Regions from separate parts of the Vibrio sp. VPAP30 genome, predicted to be linked through region 1. Evidence: predicted binding sites of a transcription regulator. Region 1 holds the regulator's gene; each other region holds the start of a gene.
What was found. The regulator PurR, encoded in region 1, represses purine synthesis genes. The targets are predictions, from matches to a motif close to TNANGNAAACGTTTNCNTNA.

Region 1 (5,408 bases):
GTAGCAAATATCGACTACTTAAAAATGCAAGGGTTGCACCTATTGTACTGGCGAATGAAACCAGCAGTAGGCTAGTCCAGAAACCAAATAGTGCGGCGCCTAGCAGCGTCACAACTGCAGCTCCGGGGATAGAAAAGGCCGTAATAGCTATGTAAGCCAGAAAATAAGTGGCCGCTGCAACCGTAAAGTTGTCGGCAATAAAGGTAGCCAACTCAGCTTGTTGGGCTTTCGCATTTTCCAGCGTGAGATATTGACCAAAGTTTACGCCTAGTAAAACAATTAGTGCAACGAAGAGAATACCAAGGACGATTTTTTTATTCATGTTGAAGCTGCTCCATCTTACATCGAGGATAGATGTATTAAGTGTTACTAGACAAGACAGGGAAAGCAAGCAGCAAATTTCATTGCGATGGATAAAAATAAAAAAGTCAGCGCTGTGGCTGACTTCTTAGATAAGTACTGCTTGATTAACTAACTTGAGTTAATAGCTCTTGACGACGGCTTTGAGGAATGACCGACCAGTGAGTTCCGTTGATCGCGCCTTCCAATGCCCATAAAAGTTCGATATTTACATCGGCAGAGTGTGTGGATTGAATGGCTTTGAAAGCGTGAACTGCACCGACGTCTTCAAGGTTTTTAACCGACTCAATACCTGCCTTTTTAAGCATTCTCTCAGTAGCGAGCCTTAGGTTAGGTAGATCTTTCAAGCGATTTGGTTTTGCTTGCGACTGACTTTGTTTTTCTACGTTCGCTGCTCTGAGTGCGACGTTAGCAATCTCTAGGGCTTTACTGCTGTCTGACGCCAAATCGTCACACAAAGCAAAGTACTTAGTTACGACAGGGAAACCACGTTTTTTGTAAACATAGGGTTCGAGCCCTTGAGATTTAAACTGTTTAGCGAGAGTGGCATCCGCGCGTACGTGAAGCTTATCGTTGACTACAAGTGCGAACATGGTGTCATCGGCAAAAATGCCAAAACCACCAAACATTGAGCGAGACTTAATATGGCCTAACTGCTCAAACAAACGCATTGAGTCTTTTAGTATTGGTTTATCCATGCTGTGTTTTCTCGGTGTATATGTATACGCCACCAATGCAGGTCCGAGAGATTAGCAAAATAATGCAGATACAATGTCAGTAAGGTGTCATACGAGCTCAAGAACAAGTAAAAACGGTATGACAGTTTGCATATTCGCCATCGGCAACCCCGCTACCAGACAATAAATTGTTTAAGGCCGGAGGCTTTGCGTCCCACCCTTTCGGAGTGGTTTGCCCTGTTCGTGGCATTAATCGAACATTTTAAGAATAAATAAAACTGCGCAGAGCATCACATTTGAATGGGATAAATGTGATATTGGTTCAATAAATAGGGGGGATATATACGCTTAGCCAATAAAACGACTACTAGCTAAGCGTTTGACTTGAGGTTACTTATTTAGATTGCGAACGGTTTTACGCTCGACGATTTCAGGGTGCATTTCGAACACGCGTTTGTCATGTTCTTTATCTTTAATGCGCTCTAGAAGGATCTCAAAGGCGTTTTTACCTACACGTCGTTTTGGTTGGTGAACCGTTGTTAGTGGAGGAGAGAAGTATTCTGCAAGCTCAATATTGTCGTAACCAATCACCGACATATCTTGCGGGATTTGAATGCCTTTCTGCTGTAATCGACTCATCAGGCCTAATGCCATTGTATCGTTGAAACAGAACACAGCTGTCGGCTTGTTATCCATTGCTACGATCTTATCTGCCGCCAATACCGCGGTATCACACTCAAAGTTGCCTTCTAAGATCCAGTCTTCATTGACGGGCAGTTTAGCTTCAGCCATAGCACGCTTGAAGCCTCGAATACGTTCGACACAAGCTGCTTTTTCAAAGTGACCGCTCAGGCAAGCAATCTCCTTGTGGCCATGCTCGATTAAATACTTGGTCGCAAGGTATCCACCTTCTTCTGAGTTGTCGATGATCTTATCTGCTTGAGAGCTTTCTGGCCCCCAATCCATAACAACTTTAGGGATGTCCTTGTGGCGATCTAACATCTCGCTCAGCTCTTCAGTCAGATCGGAACACATGACTAGAATGCCATCTACCCGCTTTTCAGCAAGCATACGAATGTAGTCACGCTGCTTTTCATAGATACCACCTGTGTTACACAAGATCAGAGTGTAACCTTGGCGATAACAGTAGCTTTCTACGCCGTCGATAACTTCAGAGAAAAATAGGTTAGTCGATTGAGTAACTAGCATACCAATTGTGCGAGTTGTGTTGCACTTAAGGCTTCGCGCAACGGCACTTGGCGCGTAGTTAAGCTCATTTACCGCTTCCATCACTTTTTCTTGTGTCGCTTCTGCAACAAAGCGTGTCTTGTTGATGACGTGAGACACGGTGGTTGTTGAAACACCTGCAAGGCGAGCAACATCTTTAATAGTGGCCATAAATTCTGTCCTGTCGATGACTGCCACGAGAATATATTCAGTTTAGAATAAGTTGGCAGAAAGTATCAGAAACACAAAAACCGCTCTTATTTAGCGGTTTGTATTTGAATAGTTCATTTTTATCGTTTGCGGTCACGATTTTAGACCGCAATCTGACTGAGGGCAAACAAAATTCGTTGTCCTGACCTGTGCCAGTTCACATTGTCAGACTCTACTCGCCGATTAAGTATGCGCAGTCCAATTCCAAGAATGCCACTGTTAGAGACGTAATAGCAGAGTAAAAACCGAACTCATCGAGCGTTTGGCACTTAGCCGAAAACTTAGGTGCCCAGCTTAGAATGTGCTGGCGAATGAAGCTCTCTTGCTCGATAAGTGCTTCTTCAATATGGCGCTCTTGTTCGAGTTCATTGGAGCGAATGATGAGATTGCCTAGAAAATCGAGTTCAATGGCAATGTGATCAGCAGGCTCGTTTAAGCTTTCATCGACAGCAACGCCATGCTCTAGCATTAACGCTTCCATCTCTTTCGCCGGCTTGTCATCGAGTAGGCCCGACTCGCCGATGTACATAGAAGCATAAGGCAGTGCAGAGTCGCGGTCAGATTTCAAAAACAGATCACAAAAGTCAGCGGCTAATTCAAGCTGAGCATCTTCGCGATCGATCAAGCGATTGAGTGCGTCAATGACACGATCAATCGACGGTTTGAGATCGGCATTCTCGCCAAGGCCAGTAAGGAAAGAGCGGATTTGAGCTGAATGGTACTGCTCAAGGTTCTCTTCGGTTAGCTCTTTGGCGTAAAGGCTTGAAAGCCACCAATAGATTTCTGCACGTTTTTCGTTGAATGCTTTGATTTCTTGCATTAGGTATCACTCCCAAAATAACTACCTATTAGTGTAACTAATAAAAATGAATAGCGGTAATGGCTTACGTGACAATAAAAGACGAATTATGAGCATTTATTAACAAGGGCGGAGGTTTTGTCTTGAATCAATAAAAAATCATCTTTCTCGTTTTTAAAGTGATAAATACTAGAAATGTTACTATTTATGAATAGAATAAATGATAGAACTATTCCCAATGCAAATTAAGTGGTGCAGATGAGTTATCATGTACTAGTAGTAGAAGATGACGTAGTGACTCGCAGCAAGCTCGTTGGCTACTTTCAGAACGAAGGTTACCAAGTCAGCGAAGCAGAAAGCGGTGAGCAGATGCGAGACATGCTACAAAACAACGCGATTGATTTGGTGATGTTGGATATTAATCTACCGGGTGAAGATGGATTAATGCTAACTCGCGAACTACGCAGTCAATCAGACATTGGAATTATCCTAGTAACAGGACGCACGGACAGCATCGACAAAATTGTTGGCCTCGAAATGGGCGCCGATGACTATGTCACTAAACCTTTTGAATTACGAGAGCTACTGGTTCGAGTTAAGAACTTATTGTGGCGAATTTCCGCTGCACGTAATTCGTCAGGAGTGGATAGCGCAGCGAAGCAAGATGATAATGTTGTTCGCTTTGGCGAGTGGACGTTTGATGTTCAGCGCCGCGCTTTAAGCCGAAATGGAGAGCCTGTGAAGCTGACTAAAGCAGAGTATGAGCTGCTGGTTGCTTTGTCTTCATACCCGAATCAGGTTCTCAGCCGTGAGCGTATTTTGAATATGATCAGCCATCGTGTTGATGCGCCGAATGATCGCACGATTGATGTGTTGATTCGTCGCATGCGAGCTAAGATGGAGTTCGATCCAAAGAATCCGCAGATTTTTGTTACCGTTCATGGTGAAGGCTATATGTTCGCGGGTGATTAAATTCGACGGTTGGAACATGTGACTTGCATAAAAATACCGAGGCTTGCCTCGGTATTTTTCTACCTAGAGATACTGATAGTTACAGTTTGCTTTCAGAGGCTTGAAGAGCTTGCTCTTCGTAGTCTGACGCCCAATCTCTCAAGGTTTGCCAGATTCGGCCCAATGTCTCGTGCCAGTATCGTTCAGTTTGCTCGAGGTACTTACCTTTGGGTGTGTATTTTTCCCATGCTTGGCTAATGTTGTTATGAGCCAAATAATTGGTGGGAGCTGGGTAGGGTTTAAGCCCAGCAGCATGGAATTCGTTAAGTGCCCGCTTCATATGGCTCGCTGAAGTAACCACAACCAGTTTTTTGGTATTGACGAAAGCTGCCGCTTGTCTCGCTTCTTCCCAAGTATCTTTTGCGGTTTCTAACAAAATAATATCCGACTTAGATACACCAAGCGCTAGGGCAACTTTAGCCATCATACGCGCATTACTCACTTCAGACCCCCCCGAGTAACCCGATAAAATGAGTTTGGAACCAGGGTAGATACGCATAATGCGAATACCTTCAGCAAGGCGCATTAACCCAGTACGACTAAGCTCAGACGTAGGAGGTATTTTATCGTCAACCACATGACCACTGCCCAACACCATAACGTAGTCGATAGATTCGTCAACGGGGAAAAAGGCGGAGTATTGGCGTTCAAGCGGCATCAACAAACGAGAAGAGATTGGTTGAAAGGCGATAAGGAAGATACCGATGAAAGAGAATAGAACAACAAAGCAGCCTGTCTTCTGTTTACGAGTAAACATGATCAACATTAAGCCGAATAACCCGATGATTAGCATCGCCGGAAGCGGCATAAGTAGAGAAGACACAACTTTTTTCAGCTCAAACATACTTAAATAGTCCGAAAAAACATCAATTGATTATAATTTAAGAGAAAGCCTCTTTATTCCTGCTTTTCTTATGACAGAATAGCAGCACGATTAGACATGATAACCTAAGCTGCTGTGACTGAAGACCGCAATTTCGACGATATTGCCCACAAATTTGCAAAAAATATTTACGGTTCTGACAAAGGAGAGATTCGCCAAGTCATTGTTTGGGAAGATCTTCAACAGATACTTAATGCTGTTGATGGGGCAAATAAGCGACTCAATGTGCTAGATGCCGGAG
Region 2 (5,408 bases), on a different contig from region 1:
TTCTTTCGGTTTAGGCACTGGCGCCAAAACGATAGCGATACGCAACGCCAATAGCGATATCGGTACTATTGTCAGCGTGAAACATGTTTTCGACTAGTGTGATTTCGATGGCGCTGTTTTGTAACGTGTAGCGATAGCCATAGGTAAACTCGGTGGAGGGTTTAGAAAACTCTCCGCCATCATCTATTAGCCCTTGATGTGTCGCCAGTTGAGCGATTAAAGTGTGGTTTTCGAACCACTGGTAACGGTAGCTTAACCCCAGAGTCCAGGTAGTGCTACGATAGGGCATATGTGTAAAGTCGGTGGGCGTATCTCTGATGGTTATTGCAGCCGTCGTATCAAGAGCATGTTTATCTTCAACATAGCCATAATTAATTTGTACACTTTGCTCAAATCTCGAACCGCTAAATAGACCATTACTGGTGTCGTTGTAATAGAGTGAAGCACCAAATGATAGCCCGTGGTGGTCATCGGCAAAAGCTTGATACTGGATATAGCCTGTTAACGCGCTGCTTAACGTCTCTCCCCTAAATCCTTCTTCCTGAACACCATAGCTAGGCATATCGATAACAAACCTATGTCGATCGACATCTTCACGTCCATTTTGGTCAATACCAACGAATTCATGAAACGCCATCGTCGGTTTATCTAGGTGATTGTTGGCTGCGAAATTCCAACGATATTGTAGATCAACTTGCCAACTTGAATCGAGCTGCCATTTACTGCCAATGGCGAGTTGGTTTTGGTAATAATCGAGTTCATAAGTGGCGGTGATCGCCCAGACACTAGCAATGGTACCAGACATGTACACTTCCTGTTCTTCAGGATCTAAAGAGAAGCCAGAACGTAACTGAGGGGAGTGAACATTGGTATGGAGAGGGGATTGAGTATAGCTTTGTAGTGGGCCGTAGCCGTCAGCTGCAAGGGCACAGCGGAGAGGTAGAAATAATACTAAGTAGCTCAATAGCCAAAGCTTTCCTCTCATGGTTGCCCCCAACTTTTTTATTATCTATTTGATAACAATAGTTTAAGAGGAAGAGCTTTGCTAAATGGAAAAGCTTACCTGTACGAACAGGTAAGCTTAGTGTGATTAGGCCGCGCTTAGGTGAGTGGTGATGTATGGCTGCCAAGCATTTTGGTACAGTTCTTTAGACTCACTGCGCATATTACGAATTTGTGCCATTTCAAACTCGTTGTAGTCTCGCGCCTCAACTGCTGCGGCGCGTTCAATCTTTTGAATGCGTTTATAGATGTCGTGTTCTGGACCACTTTTAACGTCAGCAATGGCTTTAAGGTGAAGCTGTACTTCGGCAATTAAGTTAGTTTTTGGAAGCTGAACTAAGACGTTCAAATCGCGGTAACCTGACTCAGCGGGTTTCTTAAAACGGTTTTTTACTTTTACAACCGTGGTTTCGCGATTTAGTACTTCATATGCAGACATCAAACCTTCGATATCGTCGGCGACAATTGTTGCGCGGGCTAGATCAGTGATGCGCTCAGCTTGGCCATTAAGTTCATAAGCAACTTTTTCTTTTGCACGGTCAGACGATTTAATGCCAGCGAAGAAAGATTCAGTTGAAGTGAGCAGGGCTGTACTTTTACAGATGGTTTCAAGTTCAGCTTGGGCTTGGTGCGCTTTGCTATACAGCACGTCGAAATCGGTGTATGGCTGAAGTGGAGTCGTCGACATTGATTTAATGCCGTAAAGGCCGCTTAGGTTGTGTTTGAATGCTTTGGAACACACTTCGTTCTGGTTCGTAGAACGGTTTTCCTCGTTACCCGGCGCAGTTGGAATAGCAGCAAATGCAGGTGCACGGCTGAGCATTAGAAGCATCAGGGCCGTAGTTCGCAGAAATAGGCTCATTCACTCTCCTTAGATGTGTAGGGCTTAGCTAATAAGTTGTCGAAAAAGGTTTCAATCACTAGCGCTACTCATCTCTACATAGTTAATGGGGGCTCTTTGTGCGATTCCAATCGCTTTCCCTTAGACTGTTTAAAAAAGCTTGAACAGTCTCGCATTTCCTTGGTGCTTAATTAGAGTGCAGCCCTATTCAAAGGTTCATCTTCAATATGTAACTAAGTATAAAGACTGAAAATGAACCTAATCTGAATGAAGTATTCAGACAGGAGTTTAAGTTGATATACCACTTCCCATCGCTTTCAGGTAGCCTATGCACCACAAAGTCAGTAACAGAGAAAGAGCATGAAAGACCCAGAGTTTTGGCACGGTAAATGGGCGGCAAACCAAATTGGTTTTCACCTAGAAGATGTTAATCCGCTATTGATTAAGTATTGGCAGCACACGAATCCAAGTCACGACGATGATGTGTTTGTTCCTTTGTGCGGGAAGTCAGAAGATTTAGTCTGGCTTGCGACTAAGCATTCGGATGTGCAAGGGGTAGAGTTGAGCAATATTGCTGTACGCGCTTTCTTTGCAGAGCACTTCTACACACCAATGGTTATGCCGATAAATGGTCAGCATGAACTGTTTCAGTTTGATGAGCTATCCATCTATGTAGGAGATTATTTCTCTGCGCCAATCAAACCTGTTGATATCGTTTATGATCGTGCTTCTTTGGTTGCTCTGCCTAAAGAAATGCGAGCGCAATATGTAGAACGGCTCAAATCGTTGCTTAAGCCTGGTGGACGAATATTGCTTGTCACTCTCGATTACGATCAGGAGCTTATGGCAGGGCCTCCATTTTCTGTACCTGAATCAGAGGTGAAGGAGCTCTATCGAGGCTGCAAAATTACTAAGCTAGAGAGCAATGAAGAGGCTGAAAAGCATCCAAAAATTACCAAACACGAATCAGCACGATTTGTCGAAGAAGTTTACCTGATTGAGACGATGTAAATAATAAAGGCTTGGTTATAACGACCAAGCCTTTTTCTATCGACTAAAGACCTTAGTAGATAATTTTAACTTTACCTGCACTGTGTTTAGCGTCCTCAATCGCTTGTTCGATAGAGTTGCGACGAGTGATTGCAACGCCAAGACGGCGGCGACCATCAATATCTGGCTTGCCAAACAAGCGAAGTTGAGTTTGTGGTGCAGCTAGGGCATTCTCAAGACCTTCAAATCGAATATCCGTTGATGTGCCCTGGCCTAAAATTACCGCAGAAGCGGCTGGGCCATAGTGAGTGATGTCTGAGATAGGCATTCCAGTGAATGCGCGTACGTGAAGGGCAAACTCGGAACTGTCTTGTGACATTAAAGTGACCAAACCCGTGTCATGAGGGCGAGGGGAGACTTCATTGAAGATCACGGTATCGCCTTTAACGAACAACTCGACACCAAAGATACCGTGCCCACCAAGTGCATTCACGACTTTTCCAGCGGCTTCTTGCGCGGATGATAGTGCTTTGTCTGTCATGTGCTGTGGCTGCCATGACTCACGGTAGTCGCCATCTTCCTGACGGTGACCAATCGGCGCGCAGAAGTGAACGCCATCGACTGCGCGAACGGTAAGGAGTGTAATCTCATAATCGAAGTCAATGAAACCCTCAACAATCACACGACCTGCTCCAGTACGCCCGCCTTCTTGAGCATAGTTCCACGCCTTGTCGATATCTTTAGCGGATTTGAGAACGCTTTGCCCCTTACCAGACGAACTCATGACTGGTTTACAGACACAAGGTAAGCCTACCGTTTCTACCGCAACCACAAACTCTTCATAATTGTCTGCAAAGCGATAGGGAGATGTTGTGAGGTTGAGTTCTTCAGCAGCTAAGCGGCGAATACCTTCGCGGTTCATTGTTAGTTTGGTTGCTTTTGCAGAAGGTACAACGTTCAAACCTTGAGTTTCTAACTCGACCAAAGTATCTGTTGCAATAGCTTCAATTTCAGGGACTACGTAATTTGGCTTTTCTTTTTCGATGATCGCTTGCAGTGCATCACCATCAAGCATATCGAGTGTATAACTGCGATGGGCGACTTGCATCGCTGGCGCATTTTCATATCGATCGCATGCGATCACTTCAAGGCCGAGACGTTGACATTCGATGGCGACCTCTTTTCCGAGTTCACCAGAGCCTAAGAGCAGAACGCGTGTTGCATGATATGCAGTTGCAGTACCGAACATAATTAACCCTAAAATTTGAAGAGGAATAGATAATTTTGCGAGCATGATACTCATAAAAACCCAAAAAGCAAACGTTTGCTTTTTGGGTTTTCCACAAGTGATAGCAGTTTCCAACGCTGATTAAACTCGATATAAAGAGCCGCTATTTTGCGTGGATCAAGACAAAGCTCAATTTTCTAGCCACTACTTGGGTGTTAATTGAGCAGTTGTATGCGCTTATTACGTAAATACTCATCTTTGGAGTTATAATCAATAGAAATAACAATTCCTAATATTATAGGGCTACCAACTTAATGCAGTTCGACCCGGAAAAATCCATAAAAATCCCAATAGATACGCTGACTGTTGGCATGTTTGTGACTGCAATAGAAGACAGTAAACGTGTAAACCTTGCTAATGCGGGACGTGTACCATCTAAACAAGCTGTTAAACAGCTAGTTAAAAATGGAGTTAAATTTGCGTGGGTAGACAAGGGATTATCAGCAAAAGGAAGCGTCTTTAAACCTGTTAAAGTCGTGGAAGAAGTCGATGAGCCGCAAGAAGCTTCCACTCCAGTGAAGCGAAAAAAGGTAAGTCGTTTTTCTCAACAGAAAAAAGCACAGAAGATAATCAAGGAAGCGAAGGGGCTTGCGCACAAGATCTTGACGCAAACATTCGACGGTCAACCGATACATGTCGATGAGCTGGACAGCCTCGCTGATGACATGATTGAATCTATTTTGCTTGATTCAGACGCGCTACATTGTGTATCTGCGCTACGTAGCAAGGATGAATACCTTCTAGAGCATTCCGTTAACGTTGCTACTTTACTGGTGACATTTGGTAAGCACCTTGGCTTACCACGAGATACGCTTAAACAAATGGCGATTGGCGGCATTATTCACGATGTTGGCAAGATCAAAGTAGATGATAAAGTTCTGCATAAACCAGCCCGATTAACGCCTGAAGAGTTTGAGCATATGAAGCTTCATCAGGTTTATGCTCAGCACATAGTCACGACCGTTGCAGGCTTAAGTGACATAAGCAAAGACGTGTGCTTAATGCACCATGAAAAGCTCGATGGCAACGGTTACCCTGCAGGGCTCAAAGGTGATGAGATACCTCTTCACGGGCGTATGAGCTGTATTGTCGACATTTATGATGCATTGACTGCAGATCGTTGTTACAAGCAAGGCATGAGTCCAGCAGAAGCGTTTAAGATTATTCTGAGCTTAACACCAAGCCATCTAGACAAAGAACTCGTGTATAAGTTTATTAACTGTATCGGCGTGTTCCCCGTTGGGGCTTTGGTTGAACTGAGCGACGGGCGAGTTGGTATTGTTTGGA
Region 3 (5,408 bases), 300 kb from region 1:
TTTTGACCACCGCTGTGATTAACTTGTTCGTTGGTGGCCTAACATCCAAATGGATGCTGCTTGGTCCAATTTTCGTTCCAATGTTGTATCAGGTTAACCCGAATATGACACCAGATTTAGTCACCGCGGCTTACCGTGTTGCTGATTCTTCCACCAACATCATTACTCCAATGATGAGCTATGCCGGTGTTGTTCTCGCCTTTATGCGTAAGTACAAACCTGAGCTGACATTTGGTGATGTGATTGCCATTATGGTGCCTTATTCGGTCGCTTTCTTAACTTTGTGGTCGGCAGTATTGATTGGTTTCTTTACCTTTGGCTTGCCGTTAGGTTTTTAATCTTACCGAACTATCTATTAACAACGCCCAGCTTAAAATGTTGGGCGTTTTGTTATACTCGATTTGAAACGCTATAATCCATCTCCCTAATTAATGCTGCGAGCAAACATAGTGTCTATTGAGCAAGAAGCCCCCCAATTTTCTGAACAAGATCATCACTTTATGCGTATGGCTATGCAACTTGCCGAGAGAGCCGAAGCGGAAGGTGAAGTGCCCGTCGGTGCTGTTTTAGTCAAAGATGGTGAAGTGATTGCACAGGGTTGGAACCAGTCGATAGGTGAGCACGATGCCACGGCGCATGCTGAAATTCAGACATTGCGTAAAGCAGGCCAAGCGTTGCAGAATTATCGGCTGTTGGATACTACCCTTTATGTCACTCTAGAGCCATGCCCCATGTGCGCTGGGGCGCTATTACATAGCCGAGTGAAGAGAGTTGTATTTGGAGCTCGCGATCTAAAAGCTGGAGCTGCTGGGACTGTGTTAAATCTGTTTGAGCACCAAGCAGCTTACCACTATGCAGATGTCGAGTATGGTTTGCTAGAAGAAGAGTGCCGTATTCAGCTTCAGACATTCTTTAAACGTCGTCGTAAAGAGAAAAGAGCGCAGCGTAAAAAGGCAAGAAAACTAAAGCTGAAACTACAGGGTGAGTAAGCTTTCAAGCAAACATCTTCATTAAGATGTTTGCTCTTTGTGGATTATACAGCGATTAACTGCATAAAAGCGCGGTGACGTGCAATCACCTTTTTCTTGTTGTTGCTTAACATACGCTTTCGGCGGTTTGCTGCAACAGTCTTATTAAGGCGTTTTGACTGCATTCTACGTCTAGCCATAAAACAACCTCCTATTATGGTTAAAACTAAATCAATCACGAATGGAATCGAAGGCGACAAATATTCAAACGGTTAACGTCTTATACCTGCTCATTGTTACGATTTTAAGAAAGTCCGTAAGTGATCTTCGACACGATATTATATGTGGGCGATTTGAAGGGAAATCAAGAGCGCTATCTTTAAGCAAAATAGCGCTCCCGGTGATTATTGTTCGCCTGTATTCTCATTTACTAACGCGGGCTGTGCTGCAGAAGTCGATGTCGCGTCTGAGATTGAAGCTTCAGGTACTTGGATTACGGTTAAATCATCTATGCTGGCATCATCATTTGAGACTGATTGTTGCTCTACATGACCGATGATACTTTGGTAATAACGGCGAATGTTTTCAACGTAGTTACGTGCCTCATCGCCACGAGCGAATCCGTAACGCGTTTGACTGTAATACTTTTTCTGACGCAGCAGTGGCAGACGATCTTTAACATCTGACCACGCATCTGGGTTACCGCCTTGGCGCTTGGTCAGACGTCTGGCATCCATCATATGACCATAGCCCACGTTGTAGGAAGCCAGAGCAAACCAAATCTTTTCATGTTCTTCGATTGAATCAGGGATGCGTTCAACCATCCGGCGTAGATATTCCACGCCACCGCGCACAGACTGATTAGGATTGAGGCGATTGGTAACGCCAACGCTTTTTGCTGTTGGCAATGTGAGCATCATCATCCCACGTACCCCAGTTGGTGATTTTGCTACAGGGTTCCAATGAGATTCTTGGTAAGCCAAGGCTGCAACTAGGCGCCAGTCAAATTCATCAGAATATTTTTTAAATAGTGGTGACCATTTCGGTAGTTTAGAATCGAGAGCGCGAATAAAAGCGCGGGTATCAACATAATCAAAGCTGCCAACATGGCCAATGTATTTCTCTTCGAGAGAAGCAAGGTGGCCGGATTGGTTTATTGCACCGAAAAACTCAATTAAAAGTCCGTACAGGCTTTCATCTTGAGAGGGACGTAAAAACCATGAAATAGGCTGATCTTCTGTCAGTTCGAACGCTAGTGCGATATCTGGATAGATTCGCTGAGAGAGTGATACCTCTACTGAATCTGCGACTGTGAATCTCAACTCTCCTTTAGATACGGCTTTAAGCAGATCATTAACATCTGCATTGGGATCAACGTGATAGGAAAACTCAGGATACTGGGTCTTAATATCTGTAAGAGTTTTATTAAAGTGAGAGTCACCGACAATGCTTAAGATATCTTGCCCCTGATTTTTTTCGATCAGTTCAGCCTGCTTTGCGAGTAGTTGTTTCAGGCTTCTGGGGCGCCAATTGCCTTTCTTATACACCACTTGTTGGCTTACGTAATAGTAAGCAGGGCCTGGGCGGAAGTTGTTAAGACGTTCAGGTGATTGACTCAGCCCTGCCGCTATGATGTCTATTTCACCTTTTTCGAGAGCAGGGTAGAGGCTAGAAATACGGTAAGCAGGTTTCATCTCAAGCTGAACACCTAACTCGTTAGCGAATTCGCGTGCTAACTCATAGTCGAGACCAGCAGGGCCGTCGGGACCAATATAATATGACAGTTGGTTGTTTAGGGTACCTACGCGTAGCACGCCACGCTCTTTAATTAAGTCGAGTTCACTTTTGGGTTCTGATTCGATTTGGCAGCCTGAGAGCAACAAGGCTGAAATCATAATCAGACTCAGTGACATAAAGTGACTTTTATAATACTTCTTCATTAACGACGATCTCATACATCCAGTACGGCATTTATAGCAGAGTGTCATAACAAGGCAAGCCAATCAGTGAGTAGGCGAGATAACTGTAGTTAAAATCTTAATCTTGTTGTAATTCAAAATTGACAAAAAAAATGACGCAAACGGTTGCTTTTGGTGTTACATCACAAAAATAATTGCTATATAATGCGCTCGCAAGTGAAGAGGTGGAATCGGCATAGGTTTGGCAGAATTTCGTGAATAGCTTCGAAGTAGTGCAGTAACTCACTGAATTTATTCCAATATCACCTTAATCAATTGCATAAGAGACCTAAGCGCATGAGAATTTTTCGTGGCTCCCCAGCTCTATCTGAATTTCGTGTTAACAAGCTTCTAGAGCTTTGTCGTGAACTGGGCCTACCTGTAACAGGTATTTACGCTGAGTTTGCACACTTTGCTGATCTAACGACAGACCTAGATGCGTCTGAAGTTGAGAAACTAGAAAAACTCCTAACTTATGGTCCAACACTTTCTTTTGACGAAAATGGTGAAGAGTACGCACCTGAAGGTCTACTTCTTCTTGCGACTCCTCGCCCAGGTACTATCTCGCCTTGGTCTTCAAAGTCGACGGATATCGCTAATAACTGTGGTCTAGATAAGGTTGTTCGTCTAGAGCGTGGTACGGCTTACTACATCGAATCATCGGCTGAGCTAAGCGAGCTTCAACTGGTTGAGCTCAAAGCTATCTTGCATGACCGCATGATGGAAGTGGTATTCACTGAATTTGAATCTGCACAAGCACTATTCCAAGTGGCTGAGCCTGCGCCAGTCGCGGATGTTGACCTACTTAAAGGTGGCCGTGCTGCACTTGAAAACGCAAACGTTACCCTAGGTCTTGCACTTGCCGATGACGAAATCGAATATCTTTACGATGCGTTCGTAAACAAACTGGATCGTAACCCTACCGACATCGAGCTAATGATGTTTGCACAGGCGAACTCAGAGCACTGTCGTCACAAGATCTTCAACGCAGATTGGACTATCGACGGTGTTAAGCAAGAGAAGTCTCTGTTTAAGATGATCAAGAACACTTTCGAAACGACACCAGAAAATGTGCTATCTGCATATAAAGATAACGCAGCGGTAATGGTAGGTTCTGATGTGGGTCGCTTCTTCCCGAATCCAGAAACTCGTCAATACGGTTACAGCCAAGAGAAAGCACATATTCTTATGAAGGTGGAAACGCACAACCACCCAACAGCTATCTCTCCATGGCCGGGTGCCTCTACAGGTTCAGGCGGTGAAATCCGTGATGAAGGCGCAACAGGTATTGGTGGTAAGCCAAAAGCAGGTCTTGTTGGCTTTACAACTTCTAACCTACGCATTCCAGGTTTTGAACAACCATGGGAAACAGATTTCGGTAAGCCGGGGCGAATCGTTAACGCACTAGACATCATGCTAGAAGGCCCACTCGGTGGCGCGGCGTTCAACAACGAATTTGGTCGTCCAAACCTGCTCGGTTACTTCCGTACTTACGAAGAAAAAGTGAACTCTCACGCAGGTGAAGAGGTTCGTGGTTACCACAAACCAATCATGATTGCTGGTGGTATGGGTAACATCCGTGACGAGCACGTGCAGAAGAAAGAGATCCCGGTCGGTGCAAGCTTAATTGTGCTTGGCGGTCCTGCAATGAACATCGGCCTAGGTGGCGGTGCGGCATCTTCAATGGCGTCTGGTCAATCAGCAGAAGATCTAGATTTTGCTTCAGTACAGCGTGAAAACCCAGAAATGGAACGCCGTTGTCAGGAAGTGATCGACCGTTGTTGGCAGCTAGGTGATGCTAACCCAATCGCATTCATCCACGATGTTGGCGCCGGCGGTATCTCTAACGCACTTCCAGAACTGGTAGACGATGGCGAACGTGGTGGTATTTTCCAACTACGTGATGTACCAAATGATGAACCAGGTATGAGCCCGCTTGAGATCTGGTGTAATGAATCTCAAGAGCGTTACGTAATGGCGGTTGCACCAGAGAACATGGAAGTATTCGATGCGATCTGTAAGCGTGAGCGCGCACCATACGCTGTAGTAGGTGTGGCAACGGAAGAGCGTGAACTGAAACTTGAAGATTCACACTTCGACAACACGCCAATCGACATGCCAATGGATGTGCTTCTAGGTAAGACGCCTAAGATGCACCGTGATGCAAAAACACTTAAAGCGAATAACCCAGCAGTTAACTGTGATGGTATTGAGTTAAACGAAGCAGCAGAGCGCGTGCTACGTCTACCAACAGTTGCTGAGAAAACATTCCTAATTACTATCGGTGACCGCACGGTGACTGGCCTGGTGGCGCGTGACCAAATGGTTGGCCCATGGCAGGTTCCAGTAGCAAACTGCGCAGTAACAGCAGCAAGCTACGACACGTACCACGGTGAAGCGATGTCGATGGGTGAGCGCACGCCAGTGGCGCTACTAGACTTTGGCGCTTCGGCTCGTCTAGCGGTGGGCGAGGCGATCACGA
Region 4 (5,408 bases), on a different contig from region 1:
TCATTGACCGCAACGACCTTAATTTGCTGGTTTTTACCACTCTCATAGACTGCCCGTAAAACATTACGGCCAATACGCCCAAACCCGTTGATCGCAACTTTCAGCATAACTCCATCGCCCTACATCATTTTCGTGTCACAAATACTACCTGATAGCTTTATAAATCGCATCTAGTTCATCGTATCGGGTAAAAACAAAAAAGCCGAGTCACAAGGACCCGGCTTTCAAAGCAATTAACAATTAAGCTAGAAGCTCTTTCGCTGTGTTGACTACGTTTTCTGTAGTGAAACCAAACATCTTGAATAGCTCGCCTGCTGGTGCAGATTCACCGAATGTTGTCATACCGATGATTTTACCACCGAAGCCAACGTACTTGTACCAGAAGTCAGCAATGCCAGCTTCTACTGCGATACGAGCTGTTACATCTGAGGGTAGTACTGCTTCACGGTATTCAGCGTCTTGCTTGTCGAATGCATCTGTTGATGGCATTGAAACAACGCGTACTTGCTTGCCTTCAGCCGTTAGTTGCGCTGCTGCTTCTACTGCTAACTCAACCTCTGAACCTGTTGCGATAAGGATAAGCTCTGGCTTGCCTGCACAATCTTTCAGGATGTAGCCACCCTTAGCGATGTTAGCCACTTGATCTTCGCTACGCGCTTGCTGTGCAAGGTTTTGACGAGAGAAGATTAGAGCAGTAGGGCCATCTTTGCGCTCAATTGCTAATTTCCATGCCACTGCCGACTCAACTTGGTCACATGGACGCCATGTGCTCATGTTTGGCGTTAGACGTAGAGATGCCATTTGCTCAACTGGTTGGTGAGTTGGACCATCTTCGCCTAGGCCGATAGAGTCGTGCGTGTAAACTTGGATGTTCTGAACTTTCATCAGAGCAGCCATACGCATTGCGTTACGTGCGTATTCCATGAACATTAGGAAAGTTGCACCGTATGGTACAAAACCACCATGCAGAGCAATACCGTTCATGATTGCTGTCATACCGAACTCACGTACACCATAGTGGATGTAGTTACCAGAAGCATCTTCTGCAGATACTGACTTAGAACCAGACCACATGGTTAGGTTAGAAGGCGCAAGGTCAGCAGAGCCGCCTAGGAATTCTGGTAGCATAGCACCGAACGCTTCTAGAGCATTTTGCGACGCTTTACGTGATGCAATATTGGCTGGGTTCGCTTGAAGATCAGCAATGATTGCGTTTGCTTTCTCTTCCCACCGTGCTGGTAGGTCGCCGTTTAGACGACGATTAAGCTCTGCTGCTTCAACTGGGTAAGCTGCCGCGTATGCATCGAATTTAGCATTCCACGCAGCTTCCTTAGCTGCACCTGCTTCTTTTGCATCCCACTGTGTATATACATCAGCAGGGATTTCAAATGGACCGTATTCCCAACCAAGCTCTTTACGTGTTGCTGCAATTTCTTCAGCGCCTAGTGGTGCACCGTGACAGTCATGTGAACCAGACTTATTAGGCGAACCAAAACCGATCACTGTTTTAGTACAGATTAGCGTTGGTCGAGGATCTGCTTTCGCTGCAATAATTGCTGCGTTAATCGCTTCAGAATCATGACCGTCTACTGCTGGGATCACGTGCCAGCCGTAAGCTTTAAAACGCTTAGGTGTATCGTCAGAGAACCAACCTTCAACTTCACCATCGATTGAGATGCCGTTGTCATCCCAGAACGCGATAAGTTTACCAAGACCTAGTGTACCTGCCAGTGAACACGCTTCATGAGAGATACCTTCCATCAGACAGCCGTCACCCATGAATGCATAAGTGAAGTGGTCAACGATGTCGTGGCCTTCTTTGTTGAACTGTGCTGCAAGGGTCTTCTCAGCCAGCGCCATACCTACAGCGTTAGTGATACCCTGGCCTAGTGGCCCAGTTGTTGTTTCGATACCTGGTGCGTAACCGTACTCTGGGTGACCTGGAGTCTTAGAGTGCAGCTGACGGAAGTTTTTCAAATCGTCGATAGACAGCTCGTAACCTGCTAGGTGCAGTAGCGAGTATATAAGCATAGAACCGTGGCCGTTTGATAGTACGAAACGGTCGCGGTCAGCCCACTCTGGGTTTGCCGGGTTATGGTTTAGATGTGAGCGCCAAAGAACTTCAGCGATATCAGCCATACCCATAGGTGCACCTGGGTGGCCAGAGTTTGCTTGTTGTACACCGTCCATACTTAGCGTACGGATTGCATTAGCGAGATGTTGACGAGAAGACATGTCAGCTCCTGAATGGATTAAGCGAATCAAAATAAAATGGGCGATAATTCTCTCAAAGCACCACCAGCACTGCAATCGTTTTCCAAGACAAAAGCTCACAAATTTCTTAGCTTTCGCAGCAAATCGACAAAAGTTACTAATATTTCGAACAGTTAAAGCAAACGTTTGGTTTTATCAAATAGCAAAAAAGAGCTTGTAATCCGAGCGTTCAAAACTAAAATAGACGTCTAGATGTAGATACACCTACAGATATCAGTATTATTTATTAGTGCTCCACCTTTAATAACGGGAGCGCTCTCTAAAAAATTAAAAGTGGAGCTCACATGGCTAAGCACCTGTTTACTTCTGAGTCTGTTTCAGAAGGTCATCCAGATAAAATTGCTGACCAAATTTCTGATGCAGTCCTTGATGCGATTCTAGAGCAAGATCCAAAAGCACGTGTTGCGTGTGAAACTTACGTAAAGACTGGCATGGTGATGGTTGGTGGTGAAATCACAACATCAGCATGGGTAGATATCGAAGAGCTAACTCGCCAGACGGTACGTGAAATCGGTTACGTTCACTCTGATATGGGGTTCGATGCAAACTCTTGTGCAGTTCTAAACACTATCGGTAAGCAGTCTCCTGACATCAACCAAGGTGTTGATAAAGCGGATCCTAAAGAGCAAGGCGCTGGTGACCAAGGCATCATGTTCGGTTACGCGACTAACGAAACTGACATTCTAATGCCAGCACCGATTACCTACTCGCACCTTCTTGTACAAAAACAAGCTGAAGTACGTAAAAACGGCACACTGCCATGGTTACGCCCTGACGCTAAATCTCAGGTAACCTTCCAGTACGACCAAGGTAAGATTGTTGGCATTGATGCTGTGGTTCTTTCTACACAGCACTGTGATTCAATCTCTACACCAGACCTGCGTGAAGCGGTAATGGAAGAGATCATCAAACCTGTACTGCCTTCTGAGTGGATCAACAAAGAGACAAACTTCTTCATCAACCCAACTGGTCGCTTCGTCATCGGCGGTCCTATGGGTGACTGTGGTCTAACAGGTCGTAAGATCATTGTTGATACTTACGGTGGTGCAGCCCGTCACGGCGGCGGTGCTTTCTCTGGTAAAGATCCATCAAAAGTTGACCGCAGCGCAGCATACGCAGCGCGTTACGTAGCTAAGAACATTGTTGCTGCAGGCCTAGCAGATCGTTGTGAAATTCAACTTTCTTATGCTATCGGTGTGGCAGATCCAACCTCTATAATGGTTGAAACCTTCGGTACTGAGAAAGTATCGCAAGACATTATCGTTGAAGCAGTACGTCAACACTTCGATCTTCGCCCATACGGTCTGCAAGAGATGTTGAACTTACTTCAGCCTATCTACAAAAAGACAGCTGCATACGGTCACTTTGGTCGCGAAGAGTTCCCTTGGGAAGCAACAGACAAAGCAGCACTACTACGTGAGTTTGCTGGTCTGAAATAATCTTGCATTGCTCGAACAAACAGTTAAAGAACGTCTGGTTTACCAGACGTTCTTTTTTTGTACGCAAAAAAACATCAAGAAATTTGTATTTTTTTGCCATGGGGTCAATAGTTAAAAATATGTTAACGGACAAAATCACTCATCGATTTCGCTTCGTAAACAGTTTAACTGATGCGCCGCTTACATCAACGACGTCGCCAAGCCGGGCATCGAGTTCCATTCACTGCTGCTTAACTAGCACAGTGTAGGTAGAGAATCGATCAAGGAGGGCGTATGCCTCGTACGGTTAACTCAGACGACTTCAAAGATAAACAAAAGCAGGTCCCAGATTCAGAATACGCCCGCACTATTCAGTGCAATCAGGTCAGTATTTCAGCTCCATTCCACTGGCTTGCACTCGGTTTGCATGACTTCGTCCGCATGCCTCTGATCAGTGCTTTTTACGGTTTGTGCTTTATGGCCGCCGCAATTGGCATCGTTTTACTTGTCCAATGGCAAGGCACCCACTTAGTGGTGATGCCAAGTCTTGTGGTTTACATGCTGATTGGTCCTTTCCTTGCTCTCGGGCTCTATGATGCAAGTTGGGAGAGAGAAAGAGGCCACAATGCTAGCCTGTTACACTCAATGAAGGCAATCAGCCGTAACTCTACCTCGCAATGGGCGTTTGCGGTGTTACTGGCGGTGTGTATGATTTTTTGGATGAGAATTGCTGCACTGCTTCATGCGCTTTATCCATCGGTGCAAGGTGCACCACTGACTGACTTCATGCCATTTCTAGTGATAGGTTCTTTAGTTGGCTTAATTCTAGCTTGCGTGGTATTTAGCATTTCTGCCTTCTCTATTCCACTAATGATGGAGCGCCGCGTCGATATGATGACTGCGGTATTCTCAAGCTTTAACGCCGTAAAGTCGAATATCCCGGCAATGATTGTGTGGGCAGCATTGATATGCGGCGGTATATTAGTGGGCTTTGCAACTTACGGAATTGGTATGCTGTTTACCATGCCAATTCTCGGCTACGGTACGTGGCACGCTTATCACGAGACAATCAAGAAAAAACATCTCCCATAACTCGCACTATCATATGAACCAAGATATGATTCGCCCCTAGCTTTAGGGGCGTTTTTATTGGAGTCGATGTTGGATTTAGAACTAGAGTACCGTGCAAAGAAGGTAATGGCTGACTGTATTCAAGTGGCATCCCTAGCCTTTAACCGTCCATTCTCTATTCCTCACCTCAACTTCAAACTACGTGGAAAAGCAGCAGGTAAAGCCTACCTTCAACTTAATCAAATTCGCCTCAACCCTGTACTATTCAGGGAAAATAAGCTGGCTTTTTTAGCAGAAGTTATCCCTCATGAAGTAGCCCATTTGATCACTTACCAAGTCTATGGGCGCGTTCGACCACATGGGAAAGAGTGGCAAGGCGTGATGGAAGCCGTCTTTAAAGTGCCTGCAAAAACAACCCACAGCTTCGAAGTCACTTCCGTACAAGGGAAAACCTTTGAATATCTTTGCGCTTGTACAACCTATCCTCTTTCTATCCGCCGCCATAATAAAGTACTGCGAAATCAAGCCAGTTACTGCTGCCAGCAGTGCCACCAGCCGTTAAGCTTTACTGGCAAGCAACTATCGTAAGTAACTAATATCTCGCTAATCACAGCAAGATTTGCGTGTTAAACTGTAGTTATTACT

Region 2: purT (formate-dependent phosphoribosylglycinamide formyltransferase) is a predicted target of PurR. The motif match lies at 4,146-4,165, and genes of this name have one in related genera.
Region 3: purL (phosphoribosylformylglycinamidine synthase) is a predicted target of PurR. The motif match lies at 3,041-3,060, and genes of this name have one in related genera.
Region 4: metK (methionine adenosyltransferase) is a predicted target of PurR. The motif match lies at 2,389-2,408, and genes of this name have one in related genera.

What each region holds. Positions count from the first base shown of each region.
Region 1 is NZ_LBLS01000043.1:494,483-499,890, forward strand. It holds gene ZX61_RS22465 (TVP38/TMEM64 family protein) at 1-322, opposite strand, end outside; gene ZX61_RS22470 (TfoX/Sxy family DNA transformation protein) at 468-1,058, opposite strand; cyclic di-GMP riboswitch class I at 1,198-1,284, opposite strand; gene purR (HTH-type transcriptional repressor PurR) at 1,428-2,435, opposite strand; gene torD (molecular chaperone TorD) at 2,647-3,294, opposite strand; gene torR (two-component system response regulator TorR) at 3,532-4,245, shown strand; gene elyC (envelope biogenesis factor ElyC) at 4,325-5,128, opposite strand; gene cmoM (tRNA uridine 5-oxyacetic acid(34) methyltransferase CmoM) at 5,243-5,408, shown strand, end outside.
Region 2 is NZ_LBLS01000018.1:36,980-42,387, forward strand. It holds gene ZX61_RS06920 (sporulation protein) at 1-14, shown strand, start outside; gene ZX61_RS06925 (DUF3187 family protein) at 11-985, opposite strand; gene ZX61_RS06930 (RelA/SpoT domain-containing protein) at 1,091-1,864, opposite strand; gene ZX61_RS06935 (thiopurine S-methyltransferase) at 2,204-2,854, shown strand; gene purT (formate-dependent phosphoribosylglycinamide formyltransferase) at 2,907-4,082, opposite strand; gene ZX61_RS06945 (HD-GYP domain-containing protein) at 4,376-5,408, shown strand, end outside.
Region 3 is NZ_LBLS01000043.1:199,329-204,736, forward strand. It holds gene ZX61_RS21190 (AbgT family transporter) at 1-338, shown strand, start outside; gene tadA (tRNA adenosine(34) deaminase TadA) at 450-989, shown strand; gene ZX61_RS24675 (hypothetical protein) at 1,034-1,168, opposite strand; gene mltF (membrane-bound lytic murein transglycosylase MltF) at 1,373-2,908, opposite strand; gene purL (phosphoribosylformylglycinamidine synthase) at 3,224-5,408, shown strand, end outside.
Region 4 is NZ_LBLS01000036.1:39,837-45,244, reverse strand. It holds gene epd (erythrose-4-phosphate dehydrogenase) at 1-107, opposite strand, end outside; gene tkt (transketolase) at 241-2,235, opposite strand; gene metK (methionine adenosyltransferase) at 2,559-3,713, shown strand; gene ZX61_RS15625 (DUF2189 domain-containing protein) at 3,987-4,784, shown strand; gene ZX61_RS15620 (SprT family zinc-dependent metalloprotease) at 4,854-5,351, shown strand.